DNA from 3 places in the Solibacillus sp. FSL H8-0523 genome. Region 3 is predicted to be linked to each of the others. Evidence: a T-box and tRNA genes for the amino acid it is inferred to sense, from the RefSeq annotation. Region 3 holds a T-box; the other regions hold tRNA genes.

What was found. The T-box of region 3 lies ahead of alaS (alanine--tRNA ligase). A T-box ahead of a tRNA ligase gene usually reads a tRNA of that ligase, here a tRNA-Ala.
Region 1: it encodes a tRNA-Ala, which carries the amino acid that the T-box ahead of alaS (alanine--tRNA ligase) is inferred to sense. The anticodon was not compared.
Region 2: it encodes a tRNA-Ala, which carries the amino acid that the T-box ahead of alaS (alanine--tRNA ligase) is inferred to sense. The anticodon was not compared.

Annotation. Positions count from the first base shown of each region.
Region 1 covers NZ_CP150291.1:191,387-201,298, forward strand. The annotation lists gene NSQ62_RS00935 (methyl-accepting chemotaxis protein) at 1-164, opposite strand, end outside; gene NSQ62_RS00940 (hypothetical protein) at 1,379-1,693, opposite strand; gene NSQ62_RS00945 (carboxypeptidase M32) at 1,880-3,367, opposite strand; rRNA gene NSQ62_RS00950 (16S ribosomal RNA) at 3,741-5,296, shown strand; tRNA gene NSQ62_RS00955 (tRNA-Ile) at 5,396-5,472, shown strand; tRNA gene NSQ62_RS00960 (tRNA-Ala) at 5,510-5,585, shown strand; rRNA gene NSQ62_RS00965 (23S ribosomal RNA) at 5,710-8,637, shown strand; rRNA gene rrf (5S ribosomal RNA) at 8,703-8,818, shown strand; tRNA gene NSQ62_RS00975 (tRNA-Val) at 8,833-8,908, shown strand; tRNA gene NSQ62_RS00980 (tRNA-Thr) at 8,919-8,994, shown strand; tRNA gene NSQ62_RS00985 (tRNA-Lys) at 9,002-9,077, shown strand; tRNA gene NSQ62_RS00990 (tRNA-Gly) at 9,128-9,202, shown strand; tRNA gene NSQ62_RS00995 (tRNA-Leu) at 9,208-9,296, shown strand; tRNA gene NSQ62_RS01000 (tRNA-Arg) at 9,327-9,403, shown strand; tRNA gene NSQ62_RS01005 (tRNA-Pro) at 9,424-9,500, shown strand; tRNA gene NSQ62_RS01010 (tRNA-Ala) at 9,507-9,582, shown strand; tRNA gene NSQ62_RS01015 (tRNA-Ser) at 9,602-9,694, shown strand; tRNA gene NSQ62_RS01020 (tRNA-Asp) at 9,727-9,802, shown strand; tRNA gene NSQ62_RS01025 (tRNA-Phe) at 9,813-9,888, shown strand; tRNA gene NSQ62_RS01030 (tRNA-Ile) at 9,895-9,912, shown strand, end outside.
Region 2 covers NZ_CP150291.1:103,991-113,902, forward strand. The annotation lists rRNA gene NSQ62_RS00490 (16S ribosomal RNA) at 1-459, shown strand, start outside; rRNA gene NSQ62_RS00495 (23S ribosomal RNA) at 770-3,697, shown strand; rRNA gene rrf (5S ribosomal RNA) at 3,814-3,929, shown strand; tRNA gene NSQ62_RS00505 (tRNA-Val) at 3,941-4,016, shown strand; tRNA gene NSQ62_RS00510 (tRNA-Thr) at 4,027-4,102, shown strand; tRNA gene NSQ62_RS00515 (tRNA-Lys) at 4,110-4,185, shown strand; tRNA gene NSQ62_RS00520 (tRNA-Leu) at 4,204-4,288, shown strand; tRNA gene NSQ62_RS00525 (tRNA-Gly) at 4,333-4,407, shown strand; tRNA gene NSQ62_RS00530 (tRNA-Leu) at 4,414-4,502, shown strand; tRNA gene NSQ62_RS00535 (tRNA-Arg) at 4,520-4,596, shown strand; tRNA gene NSQ62_RS00540 (tRNA-Pro) at 4,603-4,679, shown strand; tRNA gene NSQ62_RS00545 (tRNA-Ala) at 4,686-4,761, shown strand; rRNA gene NSQ62_RS00550 (16S ribosomal RNA) at 4,884-6,438, shown strand; tRNA gene NSQ62_RS00555 (tRNA-Ile) at 6,538-6,614, shown strand; tRNA gene NSQ62_RS00560 (tRNA-Ala) at 6,652-6,727, shown strand; rRNA gene NSQ62_RS00565 (23S ribosomal RNA) at 6,851-9,778, shown strand; rRNA gene rrf (5S ribosomal RNA) at 9,838-9,912, shown strand, end outside.
Region 3 covers NZ_CP150291.1:2,853,656-2,863,567, forward strand. The annotation lists gene alaS (alanine--tRNA ligase) at 1-2,449, opposite strand, end outside; T-box leader at 2,515-2,722, opposite strand; gene NSQ62_RS14215 (3-phenylpropionate MFS transporter) at 2,777-3,925, opposite strand; gene yeiL (transcriptional regulator YeiL) at 4,033-4,701, shown strand; gene NSQ62_RS14225 (NupC/NupG family nucleoside CNT transporter) at 4,746-5,957, opposite strand; gene NSQ62_RS14230 (ATP-dependent RecD-like DNA helicase) at 6,340-8,853, opposite strand; gene hisA (phosphoribosylformimino-5-aminoimidazole carboxamide ribotide isomerase) at 9,004-9,756, shown strand; one part of gene NSQ62_RS14240 (IS3 family transposase) at 9,811-9,912, opposite strand, start outside.

The DNA.
Region 1 (9,912 bases), 1.5 Mb from region 3:
ACACTTTGCATTTCGCTCGAATTAATTTTCGCTTCAATTTCATTTTTTGCTGAAGAATAGGAAGTGAAGGCGATTAATAACGTAGGAATAAGTAGTGCAATTAAAAATGCGAAGCCCAATTTATAGTTAATTGAGACTTTGAGCGCTCTTTTCTGTTTCTCCATGCAGATATTCCCTCCAAATTTAAATTAGTCTGTCTAGTTCTTTTTATTTATATCCAATTCCATTATAAAAGAATGTAAGATATTAGGCGAAGCAAATTTTGAAGGAATGACTAGTTTTTTGGCAAATTATAAAAGTTTGTGACAATTACGTAAATATGTGAGGGAAGTCCTTTACAACTAAAATAGATTTTTGTGGAGAAGCTCCTCGTTATGATAAATTTCTAGGTTTTTCTACAAAAATCACCTATGATGAATGTGAGAAATGTAGATGGAGGACTGTTATGAAAGGGAAAAAAGGATTGTATGTAGCGGTGGGCGGCGTAATTATTGTTGCAGCGGCTTTAGATATTGCATTTAAAGGCTTAGGCTATCAGTTATTACAAAAACTATTTTAAAATAAAACCCCTGTGCATCGGTTCAGCCGTGTGCTACAGGGGTTTTGTTATTTAATGATATAACTTAAATTGGCGTATTCTTGTCCCTCGGAAGTAAGAGTTAACACACTGGTTGATGTGCTCTTAATCTGTTCGTTGCCCGCGTTGACATCTTGAATTTTTAATGAAAAGTCACTGTCATTGCTCCAGCAACGTCAGCCGCATTACTTGCCTGAGATTCTGTGCCGCTCGCAATTTCTGCAACCGTTGTCGATACTTGTTCGGTCCCCAATTTCACCTCTGTTGAAGAGTGTGTTAATTCTTCACTATGCGCGATATAAGGGGATGTGAGGGTGGATTAGCTAGTTGATTCTCACTTTTTAAGTATTGAAAGTATGGAGAGGGTCTATTTACTCATTTTTTAAATTTTATAGAAATTACTATTTTTTTAACCTAATTTTAACCTTTGTTGGTTATATTCTAATTAAGGTTATTCAAGCGGCAGAGTTGATCTCGCCAGCTGAATATACTTTAGGTTTCTCCACTTTTTTACCCTTTCATTTAACGCAATCTGTCAGTGAAAGGGTCTTTTTTAAGCGAATTTCTATTTTCCCATAAATTTCTCCTTATTTTGTCCGTTGCGTTAGTGCAACGGATTTTTTTGTGGTCTGGTATGTGCACGAACTAGAGGGTGTAAATCCAGTTGGACAAAAGAAGCTATTCCCGGAAAGGGAGGAGATATTGAATCAAATCTTGGTATGGCAAAATATAATTCAAACAATAAAGCGAAAGGCTATCTAAAGGGGGACTGATAGGAGGATGATGAGACAAGGGAATGAGCTATTTTTCATCAAGAGCTTCTTCTTTCGATTTCATATTCAAATCTGATAAAACGCAAATAAAAAAAGTAATTAGGTTAACAGGCAGCACAAACAAAAAGAATCCAAATCCAAAAAAGATCCCATTTCCATTTCCTGAATCTGTAACCGTCATTATTAAGAAGAAGATATTGAAAAAACCAAATGTAAATCCGATTATTTTTGTATAAAACATTGTTTCAGTTTTTTTGATAAACCCACGTATAATCAATATTATTGCTACCAATAAAGGGGATAGCAAAAATAGAACAAATAACATATCCATTAAAATTTTCAATTTTACCTCCACTTACTTTTAAGAAATTAATTTGTTTCTTAATTAATCTTAAATCGCTTTAGGTGTTTTGTACATTTTTTTAGTTTTCACCGCTTCCGTCACTAGCAAAAAACCAACGGACCGTTAAATCAAGCGTTACTATAGAAAAAGTAAAAAGCCGCTCCTTATTAAGAAGCGACTTAGATATTAAAGCTGATATAGCTTTGTATATTTTTCTTGTAGGTAATTTGTTAAATATGCTGCACTTAGCGCCTCACCTGTACCTTCTACAATTAGCTCGTTTGGCTTTTTCAGTGCACCATATTGATGAACTTTTTCGGTTAGCCAGTTTTTAATCGGTGCTAATTGGCCGCGACCAAGGAGTTCGTCGAAGTTCGGAATGTCTTTATCCATCTCGTGCTTCCACTGCGCCGCGTACATGAAGCCTAGCGCATAGCTAGGGAAGTAACCAAAGCTGCCGTCACTCCAGTGCATATCTTGTAGCACACCTTCTGCATCATTTGCAGGGCGAATGCCTAAATATTCCTCGTATTTATCGTCCCAAACGCGTGGTAAATCTGTTGCTTGTAGATCCCCATTGAAAATCTCACGTTCAATTTCATAGCGAATCATTATATGAAGCGGGTAAGTGAGTTCGTCTGCTTCAATTCGAATAAATGAAGGCGCAGAGAAGTTAATGGCCTTTAAGAAGTCATCTACAGCTACATCGCCGAACTGTGCAGGGGAGTGCTTTTGTAAAATAGCGAAATTATGTTTCCAGAAGTTTTCGTTACGTCCGACAATGTTTTCGTAGAATAATGACTGCGACTCATGAATCCCCATTGAAGCACCTGTAGAAAGCGGTAGACCATTCAGCTTCGGGTCAATGTTTTGTTCGTATAAAGCATGGCCACATTCGTGGATTGTGCCAAATACTGCAGAACGGAAGTCTGCTTCATCATATTTTGTCGTTACACGAATGTCCCCGCTATTTAAGCCGATCATAAATGGATGCACGGTTTCATCCAAGCGTCCCGCATCGAAATCATAGCCAAGTTGCGTTAAGAGCTCTAGTGAAGCCGCATGTTGACCAGCTTTCGGGAAGTGTTTAAATAGAACCGAAGTATCCGGTTTGTTTGGTGATGCCTCAATGGCTTTCACCAATGGAACAATCGTCGCTTTAAGTTCGCCAAATAGCTGATCGAGCAGATCTGTCGTCATATCGGGCTCGTATTTATCAAGCAAAGTATTGTAGGCCGAGCCGTTTTTAATGCCCCAATAGCCAACAAAGCGCTTTTGATAATCAATGACTTCCTGTAGATAAGGTAAGAAAATAGAGAAATCCGACTTCGCTTTAGCCTCTTCCCAAGCCGCTTCTGACTTGGCTTTCAAAATGGTATAAGCCTTAAATTCATCAGCCGGAATTTTTTTCGACTCATCATAGCCTTTTTTCACTTCTTCATATAAACGACGCGTCACAAAATCTAATTCTTCATTTTCTAGCTGCGTTAGTAACTGTCCAAGTGCATCACTTGTTTGCAGTGCAAATAACTCAGCAGACAATGTTCCAATTACTTCAGCGCGCTGCGGTAAACCCTTTTTCGGAGCCCCTGTACGCATATCCCAAAAAATCACCGACAGCGCCTCAGAGTAGTTTTGCATTTTTTTCACATAATCAATAAATGTTTCTTTCAAAATGAATCACTCCTTTTCTAATTAAATTATATAACGCGAATAATCAAAAAAGGCATAGAAAAATAGATATACACTTTGGCTATAGAAAATAGTTATGAAAAAATGAAAAACTATTTAAATAAGTAGAAACTAGTAGCAAAAAAAAATAATGAAAAAAGTTTTTAAAAAGTGTTGACGGTTTTTGAAAAGGCGTGTAATATTCTAATAGTCGTCAGCAACGAGCTGATAACAAAGCGAAACAAAACGCAACATGAACCTTGAAAACTGAACAAGCAACGTTAATGAAAAACAAGTTTCTTAAATGAAACAAACAATAGATTTCAACTTTAATTAGTTGAATCGCTAGCAAAGCAAATGAGCTTTCAAACTAACTATTATGGAGAGTTTGATCCTGGCTCAGGACGAACGCTGGCGGCGTGCCTAATACATGCAAGTCGAGCGGACGAATTTTTGGTGCTTGCACCGAATTTTCGTTAGCGGCGGACGGGTGAGTAACACGTGGGTAACCTACCCTATAGACTGGGATAACTTCGGGAAACCGGAGCTAATACCGGATAATACTTTTGAACTCATGTTCGAAAGTTAAAAGATGGTTTTGCTATCACTATAGGATGGACCCGCGGCGCATTAGCTAGTTGGTGAGGTAACGGCTCACCAAGGCAACGATGCGTAGCCGACCTGAGAGGGTGATCGGCCACACTGGGACTGAGACACGGCCCAGACTCCTACGGGAGGCAGCAGTAGGGAATCTTCCACAATGGACGAAAGTCTGATGGAGCAACGCCGCGTGAGTGAAGAAGGATTTCGGTTCGTAAAACTCTGTTGCAAGGGAAGAACAAGTAGCGTAGTAACTGGCGCTACCTTGACGGTACCTTGTTAGAAAGCCACGGCTAACTACGTGCCAGCAGCCGCGGTAATACGTAGGTGGCAAGCGTTGTCCGGAATTATTGGGCGTAAAGCGCGCGCAGGTGGTTCCTTAAGTCTGATGTGAAAGCCCCCGGCTCAACCGGGGAGGGTCATTGGAAACTGGGGAACTTGAGTGCAGAAGAGGATAGTGGAATTCCAAGTGTAGCGGTGAAATGCGTAGAGATTTGGAGGAACACCAGTGGCGAAGGCGACTATCTGGTCTGTAACTGACACTGAGGCGCGAAAGCGTGGGGAGCAAACAGGATTAGATACCCTGGTAGTCCACGCCGTAAACGATGAGTGCTAAGTGTTGGGGGGTTTCCGCCCCTCAGTGCTGCAGCTAACGCATTAAGCACTCCGCCTGGGGAGTACGGTCGCAAGACTGAAACTCAAAGGAATTGACGGGGGCCCGCACAAGCGGTGGAGCATGTGGTTTAATTCGAAGCAACGCGAAGAACCTTACCAGGTCTTGACATCCCATTGACCACTGTAGAGATACAGTTTTCCCTTCGGGGACAACGGTGACAGGTGGTGCATGGTTGTCGTCAGCTCGTGTCGTGAGATGTTGGGTTAAGTCCCGCAACGAGCGCAACCCTTGTTCTTAGTTGCCATCATTTAGTTGGGCACTCTAAGGAGACTGCCGGTGATAAACCGGAGGAAGGTGGGGATGACGTCAAATCATCATGCCCCTTATGACCTGGGCTACACACGTGCTACAATGGACGATACAAACGGTTGCCAACCCGCGAGGGGGAGCTAATCCGATAAAATCGTTCTCAGTTCGGATTGTAGGCTGCAACTCGCCTACATGAAGCCGGAATCGCTAGTAATCGTGGATCAGCATGCCACGGTGAATACGTTCCCGGGCCTTGTACACACCGCCCGTCACACCACGAGAGTTTGTAACACCCGAAGTCGGTGAGGTAACCTTTATGGAGCCAGCCGCCGAAGGTGGGATAGATGATTGGGGTGAAGTCGTAACAAGGTAGCCGTATCGGAAGGTGCGGCTGGATCACCTCCTTTCTAAGGATTATTTCGGAAATCTTTCCATGGGAAAGATACTCATTAACGTTTGCTGTTCAGTTTTGAAGGTTTATGAATGAATTTTATATACTTCTAAGAGGGCCTATAGCTCAGCTGGTTAGAGCGCACGCCTGATAAGCGTGAGGTCGATGGTTCGAGTCCATTTAGGCCCACCATATAAATTCTTTATATACCTCTTATACCCATAATATTGGGGCCTTAGCTCAGCTGGGAGAGCGCCTGCCTTGCACGCAGGAGGTCAGCGGTTCGATCCCGCTAGGCTCCACCAATTTTTTTTGTTCTTTGAAAACTGGATAAAACGACATTGATAAGTAATAAACAAACAATAGATCAAGAAATTGGTCGTGCAATATCCTTAAAATCTTAAATCTTTTGATTTAAGTTTAACTTTTGGTTAAGTTAATAAGGGCGCACGGTGGATGCCTTGGCACTAGGAGTCGATGAAGGACGGCACTAACACCGATATGCCTCGGGGAGCTGTAAGTAAGCTTTGATCCGGGGATTTCCGAATGGGGGAACCCACTATCTTTAATCGGATAGTACACTCACGTGAATTCATAGCGTGTTTGAGACAGACGCAGGGAACTGAAACATCTAAGTACCTGCAGGAACAGAAAGAAAATTCGATTCCCTGAGTAGCGGCGAGCGAAACGGGAAGAGCCCAAACCAAAGAGCTTGCTCTTTGGGGTTGTAGGACACTCAATACGGAGTTACAAAAGAATGATTTAGGCGAAGCGACTTGGAAAGGTCCGCAAAATAAGGTAAAAGCCCTGTAGCCCAAAAGTTATTCCCTCCTGAGTGGATCCTGAGTACGGCGGAACACGTGAAATTCCGTCGGAATCCGGGAGGACCATCTCCCAAGGCTAAATACTACCTAGTGACCGATAGTGAACCAGTACCGTGAGGGAAAGGTGAAAAGCACCCCGGAAGGGGAGTGAAATAGATCCTGAAACCGTGTGCCTACAAGTAGTTAGAGCCCGTTAATGGGTGATAGCGTGCCTTTTGTAGAATGAACCGGCGAGTTACGATTACGTGCGAGGTTAAGTTGAGAAGACGGAGCCGCAGCGAAAGCGAGTCTGAATAGGGCGAATTAGTACGTGGTCGTAGACCCGAAACCAGGTGATCTACCCATGTCCAGGGTGAAGGTGAGGTAACACTTACTGGAGGCCCGAACCCACGCACGTTGAAAAGTGCGGGGATGAGGTGTGGGTAGCGGAGAAATTCCAATCGAACCTGGAGATAGCTGGTTCTCTCCGAAATAGCTTTAGGGCTAGCCTCGTGATTGAGAATACTGGAGGTAGAGCACTGTTTGGACTAGGGGGGCATCTCGCTTTACCGAATTCAGACAAACTCCGAATGCCAGATATTTATACACGGGAGTCAGACTGCGAGTGATAAGATCCGTAGTCAAGAGGGAAACAGCCCAGACCACCAGCTAAGGTCCCAAAGTAATCGTTAAGTGGAAAAGGATGTGGCGTTGCTTAGACAACCAGGATGTTGGCTTAGAAGCAGCCATCATTTAAAGAGTGCGTAATAGCTCACTGGTCGAGTGACGCTGCGCCGAAAATGTATCGGGGCTAAACGATTCACCGAAGCTGTGGATGCATCCAATAGGATGCGTGGTAGGAGAGCGTTCTAAGGGCGTTGAAGTCAGACCGGAAGGACTGGTGGAGCGCTTAGAAGTGAGAATGCCGGTATGAGTAGCGAAAGACGGGTGAGAATCCCGTCCACCGTATGACTAAGGTTTCCTGAGGAAGGCTCGTCCGCTCAGGGTTAGTCGGGACCTAAGCCGAGGCCGATAGGCGTAGGCGATGGACAACAGGTTGATATTCCTGTACCACCTCCTCACCGTTTGAGAAATGGGGGGACGCAGTAGGATAGGGTAAGCACGCCGTTGGTTGCGCGTGTTCAAGCAGTAAGGTGTGTATGTAGGCAAATCCGCATACTTTAACATTGAGCTGTGATGACGAGTCCGTATGGACGAAGTTCCTGATTTCACACTGCCAAGAAAAGCCTCTATCGAGGTGAGAGGTGCCCGTACCGCAAACCGACACAGGTAGTCGAGGAGAGAATCCTAAGGTGTGCGAGAGAACTCTCGTTAAGGAACTCGGCAAAATGACCCCGTAACTTCGGGAGAAGGGGTGCTCTGTTAGCGTGCAAGCGTGAGAGAGCCGCAGTGAATAGGCCCAGGCGACTGTTTAGCAAAAACACAGGTCTCTGCAAAACCGTAAGGTGACGTATAGGGGCTGACGCCTGCCCGGTGCTGGAAGGTTAAGAGGAGTGGTTAGCGCAAGCGAAGCTGCGAATTGAAGCCCCAGTAAACGGCGGCCGTAACTATAACGGTCCTAAGGTAGCGAAATTCCTTGTCGGGTAAGTTCCGACCCGCACGAAAGGCGTAACGATCTGGGCACTGTCTCAACGAGAGACTCGGTGAAATTATAGTACCTGTGAAGATGCAGGTTACCCGCGACAGGACGGAAAGACCCCGTGGAGCTTTACTGTAGCCTGATATTGAATTTTGGTACAACTTGTACAGGATAGGTAGGAGCCAGAGATCCCGGAGCGCCAGCTTCGGAGGAGGCGTCAGTGGGATACTACCCTGGTTGTATTGAACTTCTAACCCATGCCCCTTAGCGGGGTAGGAGACAGTGTCAGGCGGACAGTTTGACTGGGGCGGTCGCCTCCTAAAGAGTAACGGAGGCGCCCAAAGGTTCCCTCAGAATGGTTGGAAATCATTCGTAGAGTGTAAAGGCATAAGGGAGCTTGACTGCGAGACCTACAAGTCGAGCAGGGTCGAAAGACGGGCTTAGTGATCCGGTGGTTCCGCATGGAAGGGCCATCGCTCAACGGATAAAAGCTACCCCGGGGATAACAGGCTTATCTCCCCCAAGAGTCCACATCGACGGGGAGGTTTGGCACCTCGATGTCGGCTCATCGCATCCTGGGGCTGTAGTCGGTCCCAAGGGTTGGGCTGTTCGCCCATTAAAGCGGTACGCGAGCTGGGTTCAGAACGTCGTGAGACAGTTCGGTCCCTATCCGTCGTGGGCGTAGGAAATTTGAGAGGAGCTGTCCTTAGTACGAGAGGACCGGGATGGACACACCGCTGGTGTACCAGTTGTTCTGCCAAGAGCATCGCTGGGTAGCTATGTGTGGACGGGATAAGTGCTGAAAGCATCTAAGCATGAAGCCCCCCTCAAGATGAGATTTCCCATTACGCAAGTAAGTAAGACCCCTGAAAGACGATCAGGTAGATAGGTTCGAGGTGGAAGCGCAGTGATGTGTGGAGCTGACGAATACTAATCGGTCGAGGACTTAACCACAATTTATGAACATCAATGAAACGTTTATCCAGTTTTGAAAGAATAAATTCTTTCAACTTAATAAGTGAAGTGACGATGGCAAAGAGGTCACACCTGTTCCCATACCGAACACAGAAGTTAAGCTCTTTAGCGCCGATGGTAGTTGGGGGTTTCCCCCTGTGAGAGTAGGACGTCGCTTCGCTTATTTTATACCCAGGAGGATTAGCTCAGCTGGGAGAGCACCTGCCTTACAAGCAGGGGGTCGGCGGTTCGAGCCCGTCATCCTCCACCATTTCTAAATTGCCGGTGTAGCTCAGTTGGTAGAGCAACTGACTTGTAATCAGTAGGTCGAGGGTTCGACTCCTTTCGCCGGCACCACTTTAGAGAGCCATTAGCTCAGTTGGTAGAGCATCTGACTTTTAATCAGAGGGTCGAAGGTTCGAGTCCTTCATGGCTCACCAGTTTTTTTTAATTTCATAACTTGTCAGAATAAAAATATCTATGCATTTTTGCGGAAGTAGTTCAGTGGTAGAACACCACCTTGCCAAGGTGGGGGTCGCGAGTTCGAACCTCGTCTTCCGCTCCAAAAATGCCGGGGTGGCGGAACTGGCAGACGCACAGGACTTAAAATCCTGCGGTGAGTGATCACCGTGCCGGTTCGATTCCGGCCCTCGGCACCATTTTTAGTTATTTAAAACAAAAAAATTATAGCGCTCGTAGCTCAATTGGATAGAGCATCTGACTACGAATCAGAAGGTTGTAGGTTCAAGTCCTGTCGAGCGCACCATTATATATTTATGACAAATTCGGAATGTAGCTCAGCTTGGTAGAGCACTTGGTTTGGGACCAAGGGGTCGTAGGTTCGAATCCTGTCATTCCGACCATTTTATGGGGCCTTAGCTCAGCTGGGAGAGCGCCTGCCTTGCACGCAGGAGGTCAGCGGTTCGATCCCGCTAGGCTCCACCATATATTTTGTTTTCCTTTTGGAGGTATACCCAAGTTCGGCTGAAGGGATCGGTCTTGAAAACCGACAGGCGGGTAACACCGCGCGGGGGTTCGAATCCCTCTACCTCCTCCATTTTTAATTCAATAAGCAATACATAATATGTTGGTCCCGTGGTGTAGCGGTTAACATGCCTGCCTGTCACGCAGGAGATCGCCGGTTCGATCCCGGTCGGGACCGCCATTTTTTTTGTGGGTTTGTAGCTCAGTTGGTAGAGCATTAGATTGAAGCTCTAAGTGTCGGCGGTTCGATTCCGTCCAAACCCACCATATTATGGGCCTATAGCTCAGCTG
Region 2 (9,912 bases), 1.4 Mb from region 3:
GTTGGGTTAAGTCCCGCAACGAGCGCAACCCTTGTTCTTAGTTGCCATCATTTAGTTGGGCACTCTAAGGAGACTGCCGGTGATAAACCGGAGGAAGGTGGGGATGACGTCAAATCATCATGCCCCTTATGACCTGGGCTACACACGTGCTACAATGGACGATACAAACGGTTGCCAACCCGCGAGGGGGAGCTAATCCGATAAAATCGTTCTCAGTTCGGATTGTAGGCTGCAACTCGCCTACATGAAGCCGGAATCGCTAGTAATCGTGGATCAGCATGCCACGGTGAATACGTTCCCGGGCCTTGTACACACCGCCCGTCACACCACGAGAGTTTGTAACACCCGAAGTCGGTGAGGTAACCTTTATGGAGCCAGCCGCCGAAGGTGGGATAGATGATTGGGGTGAAGTCGTAACAAGGTAGCCGTATCGGAAGGTGCGGCTGGATCACCTCCTTTCTAAGGATTATTTCGGAAATCTTTCCATGGGAAAGATACTCATTAACGTTTGCTGTTCAGTTTTGAAGGTTCATTCTTAATTGAATGAGATACTTCAAAAAAATATTTGCTCCTGTCGCTAGCGCTATCGTCGCAAAGCTGCATGAAGTGAATTCAGCGAAGTTCAGTCATGAAGTGATTGAAGTCAGCTGCTTTGTTCTTTGAAAACTGGATAAAACGACATTGATAAGTAATAAACAAACAATAGATCAAGAAATTGATCGTGCAATATCCTTAAAATCTTAAATCTTTTGATTTAAGTTTAACTTTTGGTTAAGTTAATAAGGGCGCACGGTGGATGCCTTGGCACTAGGAGTCGATGAAGGACGGCACTAACACCGATATGCCTCGGGGAGCTGTAAGTAAGCTTTGATCCGGGGATTTCCGAATGGGGGAACCCACTATCTTTAATCGGATAGTACACTCACGTGAATTCATAGCGTGTTTGAGACAGACGCAGGGAACTGAAACATCTAAGTACCTGCAGGAACAGAAAGAAAATTCGATTCCCTGAGTAGCGGCGAGCGAAACGGGAAGAGCCCAAACCAAAGAGCTTGCTCTTTGGGGTTGTAGGACACTCAATACGGAGTTACAAAAGAATGATTTAGGCGAAGCGACTTGGAAAGGTCCGCAAAATAAGGTAAAAGCCCTGTAGCCCAAAAGTTATTCCCTCCTGAGTGGATCCTGAGTACGGCGGAACACGTGAAATTCCGTCGGAATCCGGGAGGACCATCTCCCAAGGCTAAATACTACCTAGTGACCGATAGTGAACCAGTACCGTGAGGGAAAGGTGAAAAGCACCCCGGAAGGGGAGTGAAATAGATCCTGAAACCGTGTGCCTACAAGTAGTTAGAGCCCGTTAATGGGTGATAGCGTGCCTTTTGTAGAATGAACCGGCGAGTTACGATTACGTGCGAGGTTAAGTTGAGAAGACGGAGCCGCAGCGAAAGCGAGTCTGAATAGGGCGAATTAGTACGTGGTCGTAGACCCGAAACCAGGTGATCTACCCATGTCCAGGGTGAAGGTGAGGTAACACTTACTGGAGGCCCGAACCCACGCACGTTGAAAAGTGCGGGGATGAGGTGTGGGTAGCGGAGAAATTCCAATCGAACCTGGAGATAGCTGGTTCTCTCCGAAATAGCTTTAGGGCTAGCCTCGTGATTGAGAATACTGGAGGTAGAGCACTGTTTGGACTAGGGGGGCATCTCGCTTTACCGAATTCAGACAAACTCCGAATGCCAGATATTTATACACGGGAGTCAGACTGCGAGTGATAAGATCCGTAGTCAAGAGGGAAACAGCCCAGACCACCAGCTAAGGTCCCAAAGTAATCGTTAAGTGGAAAAGGATGTGGCGTTGCTTAGACAACCAGGATGTTGGCTTAGAAGCAGCCATCATTTAAAGAGTGCGTAATAGCTCACTGGTCGAGTGACGCTGCGCCGAAAATGTATCGGGGCTAAACGATTCACCGAAGCTGTGGATGCATCCAATAGGATGCGTGGTAGGAGAGCGTTCTAAGGGCGTTGAAGTCAGACCGGAAGGACTGGTGGAGCGCTTAGAAGTGAGAATGCCGGTATGAGTAGCGAAAGACGGGTGAGAATCCCGTCCACCGTATGACTAAGGTTTCCTGAGGAAGGCTCGTCCGCTCAGGGTTAGTCGGGACCTAAGCCGAGGCCGATAGGCGTAGGCGATGGACAACAGGTTGATATTCCTGTACCACCTCCTCACCGTTTGAGAAATGGGGGGACGCAGTAGGATAGGGTAAGCACGCCGTTGGTTGCGCGTGTTCAAGCAGTAAGGTGTGTATGTAGGCAAATCCGCATACTTTAACATTGAGCTGTGATGACGAGTCCGTATGGACGAAGTTCCTGATTTCACACTGCCAAGAAAAGCCTCTATCGAGGTGAGAGGTGCCCGTACCGCAAACCGACACAGGTAGTCGAGGAGAGAATCCTAAGGTGTGCGAGAGAACTCTCGTTAAGGAACTCGGCAAAATGACCCCGTAACTTCGGGAGAAGGGGTGCTCTGTTAGCGTGCAAGCGTGAGAGAGCCGCAGTGAATAGGCCCAGGCGACTGTTTAGCAAAAACACAGGTCTCTGCAAAACCGTAAGGTGACGTATAGGGGCTGACGCCTGCCCGGTGCTGGAAGGTTAAGAGGAGTGGTTAGCGCAAGCGAAGCTGCGAATTGAAGCCCCAGTAAACGGCGGCCGTAACTATAACGGTCCTAAGGTAGCGAAATTCCTTGTCGGGTAAGTTCCGACCCGCACGAAAGGCGTAACGATCTGGGCACTGTCTCAACGAGAGACTCGGTGAAATTATAGTACCTGTGAAGATGCAGGTTACCCGCGACAGGACGGAAAGACCCCGTGGAGCTTTACTGTAGCCTGATATTGAATTTTGGTACAACTTGTACAGGATAGGTAGGAGCCAGAGATCCCGGAGCGCCAGCTTCGGAGGAGGCGTCAGTGGGATACTACCCTGGTTGTATTGAACTTCTAACCCATGCCCCTTAGCGGGGTAGGAGACAGTGTCAGGCGGACAGTTTGACTGGGGCGGTCGCCTCCTAAAGAGTAACGGAGGCGCCCAAAGGTTCCCTCAGAATGGTTGGAAATCATTCGTAGAGTGTAAAGGCATAAGGGAGCTTGACTGCGAGACCTACAAGTCGAGCAGGGTCGAAAGACGGGCTTAGTGATCCGGTGGTTCCGCATGGAAGGGCCATCGCTCAACGGATAAAAGCTACCCCGGGGATAACAGGCTTATCTCCCCCAAGAGTCCACATCGACGGGGAGGTTTGGCACCTCGATGTCGGCTCATCGCATCCTGGGGCTGTAGTCGGTCCCAAGGGTTGGGCTGTTCGCCCATTAAAGCGGTACGCGAGCTGGGTTCAGAACGTCGTGAGACAGTTCGGTCCCTATCCGTCGTGGGCGTAGGAAATTTGAGAGGAGCTGTCCTTAGTACGAGAGGACCGGGATGGACACACCGCTGGTGTACCAGTTGTTCTGCCAAGAGCATCGCTGGGTAGCTATGTGTGGACGGGATAAGTGCTGAAAGCATCTAAGCATGAAGCCCCCCTCAAGATGAGATTTCCCATTACGCAAGTAAGTAAGACCCCTGAAAGACGATCAGGTAGATAGGTTCGAGGTGGAAGCGCAGTGATGTGTGGAGCTGACGAATACTAATCGGTCGAGGACTTAACCACAATTTATGAACATCAATGAAACGTTTATCCAGTTTTGAAAGAATAAAATTTATTAAAAACACTTGACTTTTAAGGATAGTGTAGTATAATAAATATTGTCTTTTACAATAAAATAGTCTAGTGATGATGGCAAAGAGGTCACACCCGTTCCCATACCGAACACGGAAGTTAAGCTCTTTAGCGCCGATGGTAGTTGGGGGTTTCCCCCTGTGAGAGTAGGACGTCGCTAGGCTGTATTACCCAGGAGGATTAGCTCAGCTGGGAGAGCACCTGCCTTACAAGCAGGGGGTCGGCGGTTCGAGCCCGTCATCCTCCACCATTTCTAAAATGCCGGTGTAGCTCAGTTGGTAGAGCAACTGACTTGTAATCAGTAGGTCGAGGGTTCGACTCCTTTCGCCGGCACCATTTTAGAGAGCCATTAGCTCAGTTGGTAGAGCATCTGACTTTTAATCAGAGGGTCGAAGGTTCGAGTCCTTCATGGCTCACCAGTTTTATATTTGTCTGCTGCGGGTGTGGCGGAATTGGCAGACGCACTAGACTTAGGATCTAGCGCCGCAAGGCGTGGGGGTTCGACTCCCTTCACCCGCACCATTTTAATTTCATATACTGTCAGATAAAAATAGCTTATGCATTTTGCGGAAGTAGTTCAGTGGTAGAACACCACCTTGCCAAGGTGGGGGTCGCGAGTTCGAACCTCGTCTTCCGCTCCAAAAAATGCCGGGGTGGCGGAACTGGCAGACGCACAGGACTTAAAATCCTGCGGTGAGTGATCACCGTGCCGGTTCGATTCCGGCCCTCGGCACCATTTTTAAATAAATAATTGCGCTCGTAGCTCAATTGGATAGAGCATCTGACTACGAATCAGAAGGTTGTAGGTTCAAGTCCTGTCGAGCGCACCAATTTTCCGGAATGTAGCTCAGCTTGGTAGAGCACTTGGTTTGGGACCAAGGGGTCGTAGGTTCGAATCCTGTCATTCCGACCATTTTATGGGGCCTTAGCTCAGCTGGGAGAGCGCCTGCCTTGCACGCAGGAGGTCAGCGGTTCGATCCCGCTAGGCTCCACCATGAACCTTGAAAACTGAACAAGCAACGTTAATGAAAAACAAGTTTCTTAAATGAAACAAACAATAGATTTCAACTTTAATTAGTTGGATCGCTAGCAAAGCAAATGAGCTTTCAAACTAACTATTATGGAGAGTTTGATCCTGGCTCAGGACGAACGCTGGCGGCGTGCCTAATACATGCAAGTCGAGCGAATGATTAGAGAAGCTTGCTTCTCTCTGATTTAGCGGCGGACGGGTGAGTAACACGTGGGTAACCTACCCTATAGACTGGGATAACTTCGGGAAACCGGAGCTAATACCGGATAATACTTCGAAACACATGTTTTGAAGTTGAAAGATGGTTTCGGCTATCACTATAGGATGGACCCGCGGCGCATTAGCTAGTTGGTGAGGTAACGGCTCACCAAGGCAACGATGCGTAGCCGACCTGAGAGGGTGATCGGCCACACTGGGACTGAGACACGGCCCAGACTCCTACGGGAGGCAGCAGTAGGGAATCTTCCACAATGGACGAAAGTCTGATGGAGCAACGCCGCGTGAGTGAAGAAGGATTTCGGTTCGTAAAACTCTGTTGCAAGGGAAGAACAAGTAGCGTAGTAACTGGCGCTACCTTGACGGTACCTTGTTAGAAAGCCACGGCTAACTACGTGCCAGCAGCCGCGGTAATACGTAGGTGGCAAGCGTTGTCCGGAATTATTGGGCGTAAAGCGCGCGCAGGTGGTTCCTTAAGTCTGATGTGAAAGCCCCCGGCTCAACCGGGGAGGGTCATTGGAAACTGGGGAACTTGAGTGCAGAAGAGGATAGTGGAATTCCAAGTGTAGCGGTGAAATGCGTAGAGATTTGGAGGAACACCAGTGGCGAAGGCGACTATCTGGTCTGTAACTGACACTGAGGCGCGAAAGCGTGGGGAGCAAACAGGATTAGATACCCTGGTAGTCCACGCCGTAAACGATGAGTGCTAAGTGTTGGGGGGTTTCCGCCCCTCAGTGCTGCAGCTAACGCATTAAGCACTCCGCCTGGGGAGTACGGTCGCAAGACTGAAACTCAAAGGAATTGACGGGGGCCCGCACAAGCGGTGGAGCATGTGGTTTAATTCGAAGCAACGCGAAGAACCTTACCAGGTCTTGACATCCCATTGACCACTGTAGAGATACAGTTTTCCCTTCGGGGACAACGGTGACAGGTGGTGCATGGTTGTCGTCAGCTCGTGTCGTGAGATGTTGGGTTAAGTCCCGCAACGAGCGCAACCCTTGTTCTTAGTTGCCATCATTTAGTTGGGCACTCTAAGGAGACTGCCGGTGATAAACCGGAGGAAGGTGGGGATGACGTCAAATCATCATGCCCCTTATGACCTGGGCTACACACGTGCTACAATGGACGATACAAACGGTTGCCAACCCGCGAGGGGGAGCTAATCCGATAAAATCGTTCTCAGTTCGGATTGTAGGCTGCAACTCGCCTACATGAAGCCGGAATCGCTAGTAATCGTGGATCAGCATGCCACGGTGAATACGTTCCCGGGCCTTGTACACACCGCCCGTCACACCACGAGAGTTTGTAACACCCGAAGTCGGTGAGGTAACCTTTATGGAGCCAGCCGCCGAAGGTGGGATAGATGATTGGGGTGAAGTCGTAACAAGGTAGCCGTATCGGAAGGTGCGGCTGGATCACCTCCTTTCTAAGGATTATTTCGGAAATCTTCTCTTGGAGAAGATACTCATTAACGTTTGCTGTTCAGTTTTGAAGGTTTATGAATGAATTTTATATACTTCTAAGAGGGCCTATAGCTCAGCTGGTTAGAGCGCACGCCTGATAAGCGTGAGGTCGATGGTTCGAGTCCATTTAGGCCCACCATATAAATTCTTTATATACCTCTTATACCCATAATATTGGGGCCTTAGCTCAGCTGGGAGAGCGCCTGCCTTGCACGCAGGAGGTCAGCGGTTCGATCCCGCTAGGCTCCACCAATTTTTTTGTTCTTTGAAAACTGGATAAAACGACATTGATAAGTAATAAACAAACAATAGATCAAGAAATTGGTCGTGCAATATCCTTAAAATCTTAAATCTTTTGATTTAAGTTTAACTTTTGGTTAAGTTAATAAGGGCGCACGGTGGATGCCTTGGCACTAGGAGTCGATGAAGGACGGCACTAACACCGATATGCCTCGGGGAGCTGTAAGTAAGCTTTGATCCGGGGATTTCCGAATGGGGGAACCCACTATCTTTAATCGGATAGTACACTCACGTGAATTCATAGCGTGTTTGAGACAGACGCAGGGAACTGAAACATCTAAGTACCTGCAGGAACAGAAAGAAAATTCGATTCCCTGAGTAGCGGCGAGCGAAACGGGAAGAGCCCAAACCAAAGAGCTTGCTCTTTGGGGTTGTAGGACACTCAATACGGAGTTACAAAAGAATGATTTAGGCGAAGCGACTTGGAAAGGTCCGCAAAATAAGGTAAAAGCCCTGTAGCCCAAAAGTTATTCCCTCCTGAGTGGATCCTGAGTACGGCGGAACACGTGAAATTCCGTCGGAATCCGGGAGGACCATCTCCCAAGGCTAAATACTACCTAGTGACCGATAGTGAACCAGTACCGTGAGGGAAAGGTGAAAAGCACCCCGGAAGGGGAGTGAAATAGATCCTGAAACCGTGTGCCTACAAGTAGTTAGAGCCCGTTAATGGGTGATAGCGTGCCTTTTGTAGAATGAACCGGCGAGTTACGATTACGTGCGAGGTTAAGTTGAGAAGACGGAGCCGCAGCGAAAGCGAGTCTGAATAGGGCGAATTAGTACGTGGTCGTAGACCCGAAACCAGGTGATCTACCCATGTCCAGGGTGAAGGTGAGGTAACACTTACTGGAGGCCCGAACCCACGCACGTTGAAAAGTGCGGGGATGAGGTGTGGGTAGCGGAGAAATTCCAATCGAACCTGGAGATAGCTGGTTCTCTCCGAAATAGCTTTAGGGCTAGCCTCGTGATTGAGAATACTGGAGGTAGAGCACTGTTTGGACTAGGGGGGCATCTCGCTTTACCGAATTCAGACAAACTCCGAATGCCAGATATTTATACACGGGAGTCAGACTGCGAGTGATAAGATCCGTAGTCAAGAGGGAAACAGCCCAGACCACCAGCTAAGGTCCCAAAGTAATCGTTAAGTGGAAAAGGATGTGGCGTTGCTTAGACAACCAGGATGTTGGCTTAGAAGCAGCCATCATTTAAAGAGTGCGTAATAGCTCACTGGTCGAGTGACGCTGCGCCGAAAATGTATCGGGGCTAAACGATTCACCGAAGCTGTGGATGCATCCAATAGGATGCGTGGTAGGAGAGCGTTCTAAGGGCGTTGAAGTCAGACCGGAAGGACTGGTGGAGCGCTTAGAAGTGAGAATGCCGGTATGAGTAGCGAAAGACGGGTGAGAATCCCGTCCACCGTATGACTAAGGTTTCCTGAGGAAGGCTCGTCCGCTCAGGGTTAGTCGGGACCTAAGCCGAGGCCGATAGGCGTAGGCGATGGACAACAGGTTGATATTCCTGTACCACCTCCTCACCGTTTGAGAAATGGGGGGACGCAGTAGGATAGGGTAAGCACGCCGTTGGTTGCGCGTGTTCAAGCAGTAAGGTGTGTATGTAGGCAAATCCGCATACTTTAACATTGAGCTGTGATGACGAGTCCGTATGGACGAAGTTCCTGATTTCACACTGCCAAGAAAAGCCTCTATCGAGGTGAGAGGTGCCCGTACCGCAAACCGACACAGGTAGTCGAGGAGAGAATCCTAAGGTGTGCGAGAGAACTCTCGTTAAGGAACTCGGCAAAATGACCCCGTAACTTCGGGAGAAGGGGTGCTCTGTTAGCGTGCAAGCGTGAGAGAGCCGCAGTGAATAGGCCCAGGCGACTGTTTAGCAAAAACACAGGTCTCTGCAAAACCGTAAGGTGACGTATAGGGGCTGACGCCTGCCCGGTGCTGGAAGGTTAAGAGGAGTGGTTAGCGCAAGCGAAGCTGCGAATTGAAGCCCCAGTAAACGGCGGCCGTAACTATAACGGTCCTAAGGTAGCGAAATTCCTTGTCGGGTAAGTTCCGACCCGCACGAAAGGCGTAACGATCTGGGCACTGTCTCAACGAGAGACTCGGTGAAATTATAGTACCTGTGAAGATGCAGGTTACCCGCGACAGGACGGAAAGACCCCGTGGAGCTTTACTGTAGCCTGATATTGAATTTTGGTACAACTTGTACAGGATAGGTAGGAGCCAGAGATCCCGGAGCGCCAGCTTCGGAGGAGGCGTCAGTGGGATACTACCCTGGTTGTATTGAACTTCTAACCCATGCCCCTTAGCGGGGTAGGAGACAGTGTCAGGCGGACAGTTTGACTGGGGCGGTCGCCTCCTAAAGAGTAACGGAGGCGCCCAAAGGTTCCCTCAGAATGGTTGGAAATCATTCGTAGAGTGTAAAGGCATAAGGGAGCTTGACTGCGAGACCTACAAGTCGAGCAGGGTCGAAAGACGGGCTTAGTGATCCGGTGGTTCCGCATGGAAGGGCCATCGCTCAACGGATAAAAGCTACCCCGGGGATAACAGGCTTATCTCCCCCAAGAGTCCACATCGACGGGGAGGTTTGGCACCTCGATGTCGGCTCATCGCATCCTGGGGCTGTAGTCGGTCCCAAGGGTTGGGCTGTTCGCCCATTAAAGCGGTACGCGAGCTGGGTTCAGAACGTCGTGAGACAGTTCGGTCCCTATCCGTCGTGGGCGTAGGAAATTTGAGAGGAGCTGTCCTTAGTACGAGAGGACCGGGATGGACACACCGCTGGTGTACCAGTTGTTCTGCCAAGAGCATCGCTGGGTAGCTATGTGTGGACGGGATAAGTGCTGAAAGCATCTAAGCATGAAGCCCCCCTCAAGATGAGATTTCCCATTACGCAAGTAAGTAAGACCCCTGAAAGACGATCAGGTAGATAGGTTCGAGGTGGAAGCGCAGTGATGTGTGGAGCTGACGAATACTAATCGGTCGAGGACTTAACCACAATTTATGAACATCAATGAAACGTTTATCCAGTTTTGAAAGAATAATTCTTTCAAATAATCTAGTGATGATGGCAAAGAGGTCACACCTGTTCCCATACCGAACACAGAAGTTAAGCTCTTTAGCGCCGATGGT
Region 3 (9,912 bases):
CGATAACAGCTTTCGACATTTTTTCTTTCAAATCATCCATCATTTGACGTAATTGGTTATTGTCTTTTGCGTCAACGCGTGTTGCAAGTACTGTTACATCACCGATTTGTTGTGCTGCATCTAGTACCGCGCCTGCTTGAGCATTAGCAATTTTTTGTGATAATGAATCATTTTCACGTTGTAATTCTTTGTAATCTGCTTGTAAAGTTGCAACGCGAGTTGCAACGTCTTTCGCGTTTGCTTTTAATAATGCAGCAGCTTCGTTAAGAACTGCTTCTTCTTCTTTGATTGCTTCGTATGCCGCTTTACCCGTTACCGCTTCAATACGACGCGTTCCGGCACCGATACCACCTTCAGAAACGATTTTGAAAATACCGATTTCTGATGAACGAGATACGTGTAAGCCACCGCAAAGCTCGATTGAGTAATCTGAAACCGCAACTACGCGTACAACATCTCCGTATTTTTCGCCGAATAATGCCATAGCACCCATTGCTTTTGCTGAATCGATATCCATTTCTTGAATAACTACTTCAATATCTTCCCAGATTTTTTCATTTACTGCGCGTTCTACTTGAGCAAGCTCTTCTTTTGTTGCGCCACCGAAGTGAGAGAAGTCAAAACGTAGACGGTCAGGACCTACATAAGAACCTGCTTGTGCTACGTGATCGCCTAATACATCTTTTAATGCACGGTGCATAAGGTGCGTCGCTGTATGGTTTTTAAGGATTAATTTACGTTTTGCTTCGTCAACTTTTGCAGTTGCCACGTCGCCTACGTTCATTTCACCTGATTCCACAACAACTGTGTGTAATGGTTGACCATTTGGCGCTTTTTGTACATCTTTAACGATTGCTTTGAATGTATCTGATTCAATCACACCTGTATCTGCGATTTGACCACCCATTTCTGCGTAGAATGGTGTTTCAGATAGGATAACTAATGCTTCCTCACCTTCAGAAGCTGTGTTTGTTTCTTGACCATTTACAACGATTGCTGCAACAGTTGCTTGTGCTGCAACCGCATTATAGATGAATGTCGATTGTTGTTTTAAGTTGGCTAACACGCCGTCTTGTACTTGCATTGAGTCAACGTCTGCACGTGCGTTACGTGCACGGTTACGTTGCGCTTCCATTGATGTTTCAAAGCCAGCGTGGTCAACTGTCATGCCCGCTTCCTCAGCGTACTCTTCTGTTAATTCCACTGGGAAACCGTATGTGTCATATAATTTGAAAGCAATTGCACCTGGGATAACTAATTCATTTTTCGCTTTTTGTGCGTCCATTACTTCAGATAGAATCGCTAAACCACCGTCTAATGTTTCGTGGAAACGATCTTCTTCATTTTTAATTACACGCTCGATAAATTCTTGTTTTTCTGTTACTTCTGGATAGAAATCTTGCATGATTGCGCCAACAGTTGGTACTAATTTATACATGAATGGCTTGTCGATGCCGATTTGTTTTGCGTAACGTACCGCACGACGTAACAGACGGCGTAATACATAGCCACGACCTTCGTTTGATGGTAAGGCACCGTCACCGATCGCGAATGCGACTGTACGGATGTGGTCCGCGATAACTTTAAATGGTGTGTTAATATCTTCAGCTGAACCGAAAATTTCTTTTAAATCCACTTCGCCTGGACGTTTGTATTTACGATTAGCGAATTCTTCTGTTTTTTCGATAATTGGCATGAATAGATCCGTATCAAAGTTTGTTGGTACATTTTGTACAACTGAAACGATACGCTCTAAGCCCATACCTGTATCAATGTTTTGCTTTGGTAGTGGTGTGTATGTGTTATCTGGGTTGTGGTTGAACTGAGAAAATACAAGGTTCCAAATTTCTAAGTAACGCTCGTTTTCCCCACCTGTGTATAACTCTTCTTCTGGTGCACCGAATGCGTAATCTTCGCCGCGGTCATAGAAAATTTCAGAGTTTGGACCAGATGGACCCTCACCGATATCCCAGAAGTTACCTTCCAAGCGGATTAAACGCTCTTTTGGAATACCAATTTCTTCGTGCCATACGTTATACGCTTCTTCATCTTCAGGGTGAACCGTAATTGATAATTTTTCTGGTTCAAAGCCCATCCACTTTGGATCCGTTAAAAATTCCCAAGCATAGTGGATGGATTCTTTTTTGAAGTAATCACCGATTGAGAAGTTCCCTAACATTTCAAAGAATGTATGGTGACGTGCTGTTTTTCCTACGTTTTCGATATCGTTTGTACGAATTGATTTTTGGGCATTCGTAATACGTGGGTTATCCGGAATAATACGGCCATCGAAGTAAGGCTTTAATGTCGCTACCCCTGAGTTAATCCATAATAATGATGGGTCATTAATAGGTACTAGTGGTGCTGAAGGCTCAACGTGGTGGCCCTTTTCTTTAAAGAAGTCAAGGTAAAGACGACGAATTTCTGATGCTGTCAATGTTTTAGTCATGTGTTTTTCCTCCTAGTAATGTTGAAGATGATGGAAATACCAATAAAAAAAGCCTCCATCCCATACAAAGGGACGAAGACTGTTAGCTCGTGGTACCACCCTAATTTATAACGATAAGTCGTTATATCTCAGATGCTTGTAACGTAAGCACACGGCAGGAATTAGCTGCACTCTGGAGTAGCTTTCGGTAATGTGTCATGGAGATTTTTTCAGCCAAGAAATCTCTTTCTATACATGGTTACGATTACGTACTTGTTCCATCATCGTTTTCATTTATATTCTTTGTTTATTATAGAAAAATGAAAACCTACTGTCAATCGCCACTTGTTAATAATCGAAACGTTTTTTCGTAAAAATAATTAGGAAGATGGCCGGTACTGTAAAGATGATCATTCCTAAGAAGGCTAAGCCCGGTTCAATTTCGTATAACGCTCCACCTAATAACGTCAAAAGCGCCGCACTTAAGCTCATCGCTAAAGCGGAATACATGCCCTGTGCGTTAGGAATTTGTTCTTTCGGTAATGCTTTTGTAATGTACTGAATAAATGCATAGTGCGCCATTGCAAACGACAGTGCATGTAGTGCTTGCGATACAACGAATACTGGCATATTCGGGAACGCGTAAACTAAAATCCAGCGTAATGTCGAACCAACTGCTGCTAATAGAAGTAATGAAGATGGCTTCCACTTTGTTAAAAATGTGTCTGCTTTTAAGAAATATAAAATTTCAAAGATGACCGCGACATTTAAAATCATGCCAATATAAAAGGCACTGACATTTAATTCTTGTAAATAAATATAACCATAGTTGTAATACGATGCGTGTGCCCCTTGCAGTAAGATCACTACAATTAAAACAACGACAAAACTTTTCATTTTAAACAAGTCTTTCATCGAAATGGAGTTTGATTTTTCCTGCTTCGGTAAAACACTTAACATTGGTGGTGCTGGCATTAATTGAATGATGAGTAATGCTGTTAACCCTAAAATCATCAGCCATAAAATCGTTTGCTCACCGTAAACGCCAGTTAACATACTAATAATTAACACCGCAACCACATAGCCAAATGAACCCAGTGAACGTGCTTTACCATAATGTACTTTACCATGCTGCATTAATGTAGAGGCACTGCTTTCTACAGCTGGTAAAAGCGCTGGATAAAACACACTAAATAACATCGTAATAATAAATAGACCTGCAAATGAATTCACCGGAATATATAAAATCGTGACAATTAATGATGTAAGCGTAAAAAATATTAACACATGTTTATTACTCATAATTTTTGAGACATACGGGAAAATAAACATCGTCGAAATCGCTCGTGCAACGAGTCCGAAACCCATAATAATACTTGCGTCTGAAACTGAAAGCTCTTTATCATTGATCAGCCAACCTGTCCAGTAAGCAATAAAAATACCCCAAGTCGCAAAAAACATAAAAAAGTTCTTCGCTAACCAGCGTTGTTCGTTCATACAAAACCTTCCTTTTTTACAAATTCTAATACATTGAATTTTAGCACGATACATTTTACAATAATGTGAGATATCTCATATTTTTTAATTAGGAGTTGCATTATACTTTGAGAAAGTTAGCACATGATGAAGCGATTCATTATATACAGAACTACCCGATTTCTCACTTTTTTTCATTTGATATTTCACCATTTATTCAGGTATATGAATTTGAGAAAGGCGAATATATATTTTACGAGCAGTCCTATCCTGAAGCGCTTTATTACATGGTAGAAGGCAAAGCGAAACTTTACATTACGCATAAAAATGGCAAAATCTCGTTAATCGAATTTTTAACGTCCCCTACCATTATGGGTGAAATTGAATTATTAAACGAAGCACGCTATTCAAAAGGGATTCAAACCGTCACAAAAACGATTTGCCTTGTGATCCCGTTCCGTGATGTGAAAGATAAACTATTAACTGATCCCGTGTTTTTAAAAATGCTCTGTCTGTTTCTAAGTTCAAAAACGACAAATATGACCGCCAAATATACACAAAACCAAGCGTATCCACTTGAAAACCGGCTCGCTTCATTTATATTACTGTCATCTGACCATGATTTTTACAAAGAAAAGCATACCGAGGTATGTGAATACTTAGGCGTATCTTACCGCCACTTACTTTTTGTTCTAGCGCAGTTTACCGAAGCTGGCTATTTAACAAAACAAAATCGTGGTTACCTTTTATCAAATCGCACAACACTGGAACAATTAGCCTCGGAAATTCAGTATTAAAAAAAAGGCTATTTGAAGTTGCACCTTCAAATAGCCTTTACTAATTATAAGAACATACCTGCGATTGCAGCAGATAATAATGATGCTAACGTACCCGCTACTACTGCTTTTACAGCAAGTTTAGCGATCAAGCTACGTTTGTCTGGTGCCATTCCACCAAGTCCACCGATTAAAATACCCATAGAGCTTAAGTTTGCGAAACCGCAAAGTGCGAATGAAATGATGATACCTGTTTTATCAGATAATTCACCAATCACTGGACCGAAGTTAGAATATGCAACAAATTCATTTAAGATTAATTTTTGACCGATAAATGAACCCGCGCGAACTGCCTCTTCCCAAGGAACACCGATTGCAAACGCAAGTGGAGCAAAGACATAACCTAAAATACCTTCTAATGTTACGTTATCTAAACCGAAGATACCAAATACGCCGCCTAAAATACCATTTAATAAGGCGATTAATGCGATGAAGCATAATAACATTGCTCCAACGTTAACTGCTAATTTCATACCATCTGATGCACCTTGAGCCGCTGCATCAATTACGTTTGTCGCTTCTGAGTTACGCTCTAATTTGAAGTCGTCCTCATTCACTTCTTCTGTTTCTGGAATCATTAATTTCGCCATGATTAAACCGGCTGGTGCAGCCATGAAGCTTGCTGCTAATAAATATTCTAAAGGAACACCTAATAATGAATAACCAATTAATACAGAACCCGATACAGATGCAAGACCACCTGTCATTACTGCGAACATTTGCGATTTCGTCATTTTATTTAAGAATGGACGAATTACAAGTGGCGCTTCCGTTTGACCAACGAAAATGTTAGCCGCAGCGTTTACTGATTCTGCTTTTGTAGTTCCTAATACTTTTGATAAGAAACCACCAATAATTTTAATAATAAATTGCATAATTCCTAAGTAATAAAGAACTGCGATTAAAGATGAGAAGAAAATAATAATTGTTAATACGCTCATCGCAAATACGAATCCTACGTTATCTGGATTTGCTAAGCCGCCGAATACGAAAGTTACCCCTTCGTTCGCATAGCTAATTAATTTTTGTACACCTTCTGAAAGCTTCATCAATGCTTCACGGCCTGCTGACCATTTCAGTACGATAAAAGCAAAAATAAGTTGTACGACTAAACCTGATAAAATGATTCTCCACTGAATCGCTTTACGATTGCTTGACAACGTGATCGCAATACCGATCACGACAAGAATACCAATGATACCCCAAATGTAATCCACTGTATGTGCACCTCTTTTTTAGTTTTGAAAACCTTTTCATTTACATTTACTGACATCCGATTTCGGACGTCATATTAGTTTTTTTCATACTAACATACCCATTTCTATAACATTAATTAATAGTTTTTTATAAAATTTCTGATTTTTACGACATAATTCGACGGTTTCATCTTAAATTTCTACCCCAAATAAACTAAGATTCAAACTTTTTTGTCGAACGAAGTCGAATTTATCTAACTCATTTCACTTTTTACTTGTTTACAAAGATTACTTTTATGCGTTTTATTTACTACAACGATGTGTTACAACTTTAAAAAGTATAAAAAATCCAGTAAATTCTTCGAGTGCACGCGAAGAATTTACTGGATTTAATTTCAAGTATTTACTCATTAAAATCATATGGCGAAATACCATCTATGCCAATTAGTGGATGAATGTATGGTGCTGTTTCCGTCGTTAGTTGCGTCGGCAGTGCTTCACCAATTTTATGAGAATCTACAGTATTCAATAAGCCGAGCTGTTCTGAAGCTGGCTCTTTTGGGGCTGGCTGTGGCTTTGTTTCTGAAGGTTCTTTTTGTTGTGTTACAGGCGGAGCTGCTGCGACAGAATTTACAGTGACTTCTGTTACTAATGCCGGATTTAATCGTGCCTTTAATGTCGTTAGACGCATTAAATCATCGGTCGTTGCGAGTCCTTTTGCCAAGACGTCTGGTTCCCCACATAAAATTAAAAAGTTTTTAGCACGCGTAATACCTGTATAAAGTAAGTTACGTCGTAGCATTTTCGAATAACCGCGCACAACTGGCATAATCACCGTTTGGAACTCTGAGCCTTGTGATTTATGAATCGAACAGCAATAGGCAAGTGTAATTTGATTTAGGTCTGGTCGTTGATACGTCACTTCAATACCATCATATGACACAACAAGGAGGTCTTGCTTTTCTACAGTTTCTTTTGCACGGATAATAGCGATGACTTCCCCCATATCCCCATTAAATACATTGTTTTCTGGCTGATTGACAAGCTGTAATACTTTATCACCAATCCGGTAAATCGTATCTCCGAACACAAGCTCTTTTCGCGTCCCATCATTTGGATTCACGAGCTGTTGAATTTCTTTATTTAAATTATCAATCCCAGCCGGACCTCGGTACATCGGTGCAAGCACTTGAATATCACGAATGGCCTGACCCTTTGCTAATGCCCCTTTGACAACTTGCGTGACTACACTCGTCACCTGGGCACCCGCCGCTTGAATAAACGAACGATCTGACGTTTTTGCCGTTAATGTATCTGGGACAATCCCTTTTTTAATTTGGTGCGCCATTTCGATTATCGTTGAGCCTTCCGCTTGACGATAGACGTCCGTTAATTCGACGATAGGAATTTGTTGTGAACCGAGTAAGTCCTTTAATACTTGCCCTGGACCTACAGGCGGTAGCTGATCCTGGTCGCCAACAAACACAACTTGTACATCTTCATGTAATGCTTTTAGTAACTGATGGGCAAGCCATGTATCGACCATTGACATCTCATCGATAATAATAAGACGTCCCACTACCTCACGCTCAGTCTCCTCATCCTTTTCATGACCGTTAAATCCAAGTAAACGGTGAATTGTCATTGCGGGTAAGCCCGTTGATTCTGCTAACCGTTTCGCGGCGCGTCCTGTAGGTGCCGCTAACACAATGGGAAACGGCTCTTCTTTTTCCGCATACGTTTTCGGATCTAGCGATAAGCCGTGTAGCTCTGCATACACTTCAACTAATCCGCGCACAACCGTAGTTTTCCCCGTACCTGGGCCACCTGTTAAAATCATAACCGCTGAGTTGAGCGCGGTTTCAATCGCTTGGGCTTGCGTTGGTGCATAGGTTACTTCATATTGTTCTTCAATATCGCCAATCGCTTTACGAATTTCGTCACTCGAGAAATTTTGCGCTAATTTATTTTTTTCTTTCAGTTCATTAATTTTACTCGCAATGCCAACCTCACTAAAATACAGGGAAGGCAAATACATACGCGTTTCTTCGCCGCAAATTTTCGATTGCTCACGCATGTCGATTGCAGCTTGTGAAATCGCTTCATATGGTATTTCAATACGTTGACTTTGCTCAAGCATCGATTTCACTTGCGGTAACACCATTTCGGCATCTAAGTAAACATGACCTTCTGACAGCGCCGCCTGTGTTAGCACATGAAAAATCGCCGCCTTAATACGATCTGGGTGATTACCGGTAATACCTAGCTTGGAGCCTAGTTCATCTGCACGAATAAAGCCGACCCCTTCAACCTCTTCAATTAAACGGTACGGATTTTCAGTTAATAGCGTGATCGTTTCCTCGCGATACGCCTGATAAATCTTCATTCCCAGTTGTGGACCAAAGCCCCATTCATTCAGGCGAACCATCACACGCTCAAGCCCTAAGTTTTCTTCAATCGTTTGGCGAATGTGTAACTTCTTTTCAGCTGACAAACGCGGAACGGCATCAAGCGCAGACGCGTCCTCTAAAATAATTGTGAGTGCATTGAGTCCGAGCTTTTCGACAATTATTTCGGCTGTTTTTCGACCGACCCCTGTGAATAAGTCACTGGATAAATAATGGACAATGCCCTGCTCGGTTGTCGGTACTTCCTTTTCAAATGTTTCAATTTGAAACTGCAGTCCGTATTTTGGATGGGTTTTTACTTGCCCGGTAAAGCGGTATAGCTCGTCTTCCGTTAATTTTGGAAAATAGCCAACAACGATAATTTCCTTTTCCTCATGCTGGATATTCGTTTCTTGAATTTTGACACGAACAATGGAGTACATATTCGTTGCATTATGAAATATTGTTACGATGGGGCGACCTAAAATAAAGTTTTTATTTAGCTCGAATAAATTGAGATTTTCCGCCATTTTCATGCCACACTTTCTTTTTTCTTCGTAACGCCATTTTACCATATGGCACCTATACTGTCTTTCGGATCTGCACGTCTGATTTTTCTATTAATTCAGTGCGTTAAAATGTTATGATAGGACTATTATTTATGTAAAGGTAGTGACGTTATGCAATTTAGACCGTGTATTGATTTACATGATGGAAAAGTAAAACAAATTGTCGGTAGTACTCTTGGCTACAAGGACAAAGAAGTGGTAGAAAATTTCACGTCAGAGCATGATGCATCGTATTACGCATCGTTGTTCCAGCAAAACAAGTTAACAGGTGGCCACGTTATTATGCTTGGACCTGGTAATGAACAAGCAGCCATCCGCGCATTACAGGCGTATCCAAATGGCTTACAAGTTGGCGGTGGCATTACGGCCGACAACGCAAATAAATACATAGAAGCCGGTGCGTCCCATGTTATTGTCACTTCTTATATTTTCCATGATGGCATGCTAGACCAAGCTCGCCTTGAAAAATTAGTGGCGGTAGTAGGCAAAGAAAAATTAGTCATCGATTTGAGCTGTCGTAAGCGCGACGACAAATGGTTTGTCGTAACCGATAAGTGGACGAAATTTAGTGATTTTGAAGTAAACGCCGAATCGATTAAACAAATCGAAAACTACTGCGATGAATTATTGATTCACGCAGTTGACGTAGAAGGTAAACGTAGTGGTATGCAAGAAGAATTGGTGCGTGATTTAGCCGCGTGGACGTCAATTCCGACAACGTATGCAGGCGGTGTGCGTTCACTTGACGATTTGAAAAAATTCGAGCTGATTGCTGATGGAAAATTACATGTCACAATCGGCAGTGCGTTATCCATTTTTGGTGGGGATTTAGATTATCATACAGTTGTAGCGTATTGCAAATAATAAAAAGACGACGAGCTTGAAGTGACCCCTAAAAGTTAGACACGGTTATTTCATCTAGGCAGCTTGAGTAAACTGAGTTCGGTATTCTACCGGACTCAGTTTTAATTTTGCCTTGATTCGTTTTGTATTGTAACTCATGTATTTTTCTAGCTCTTC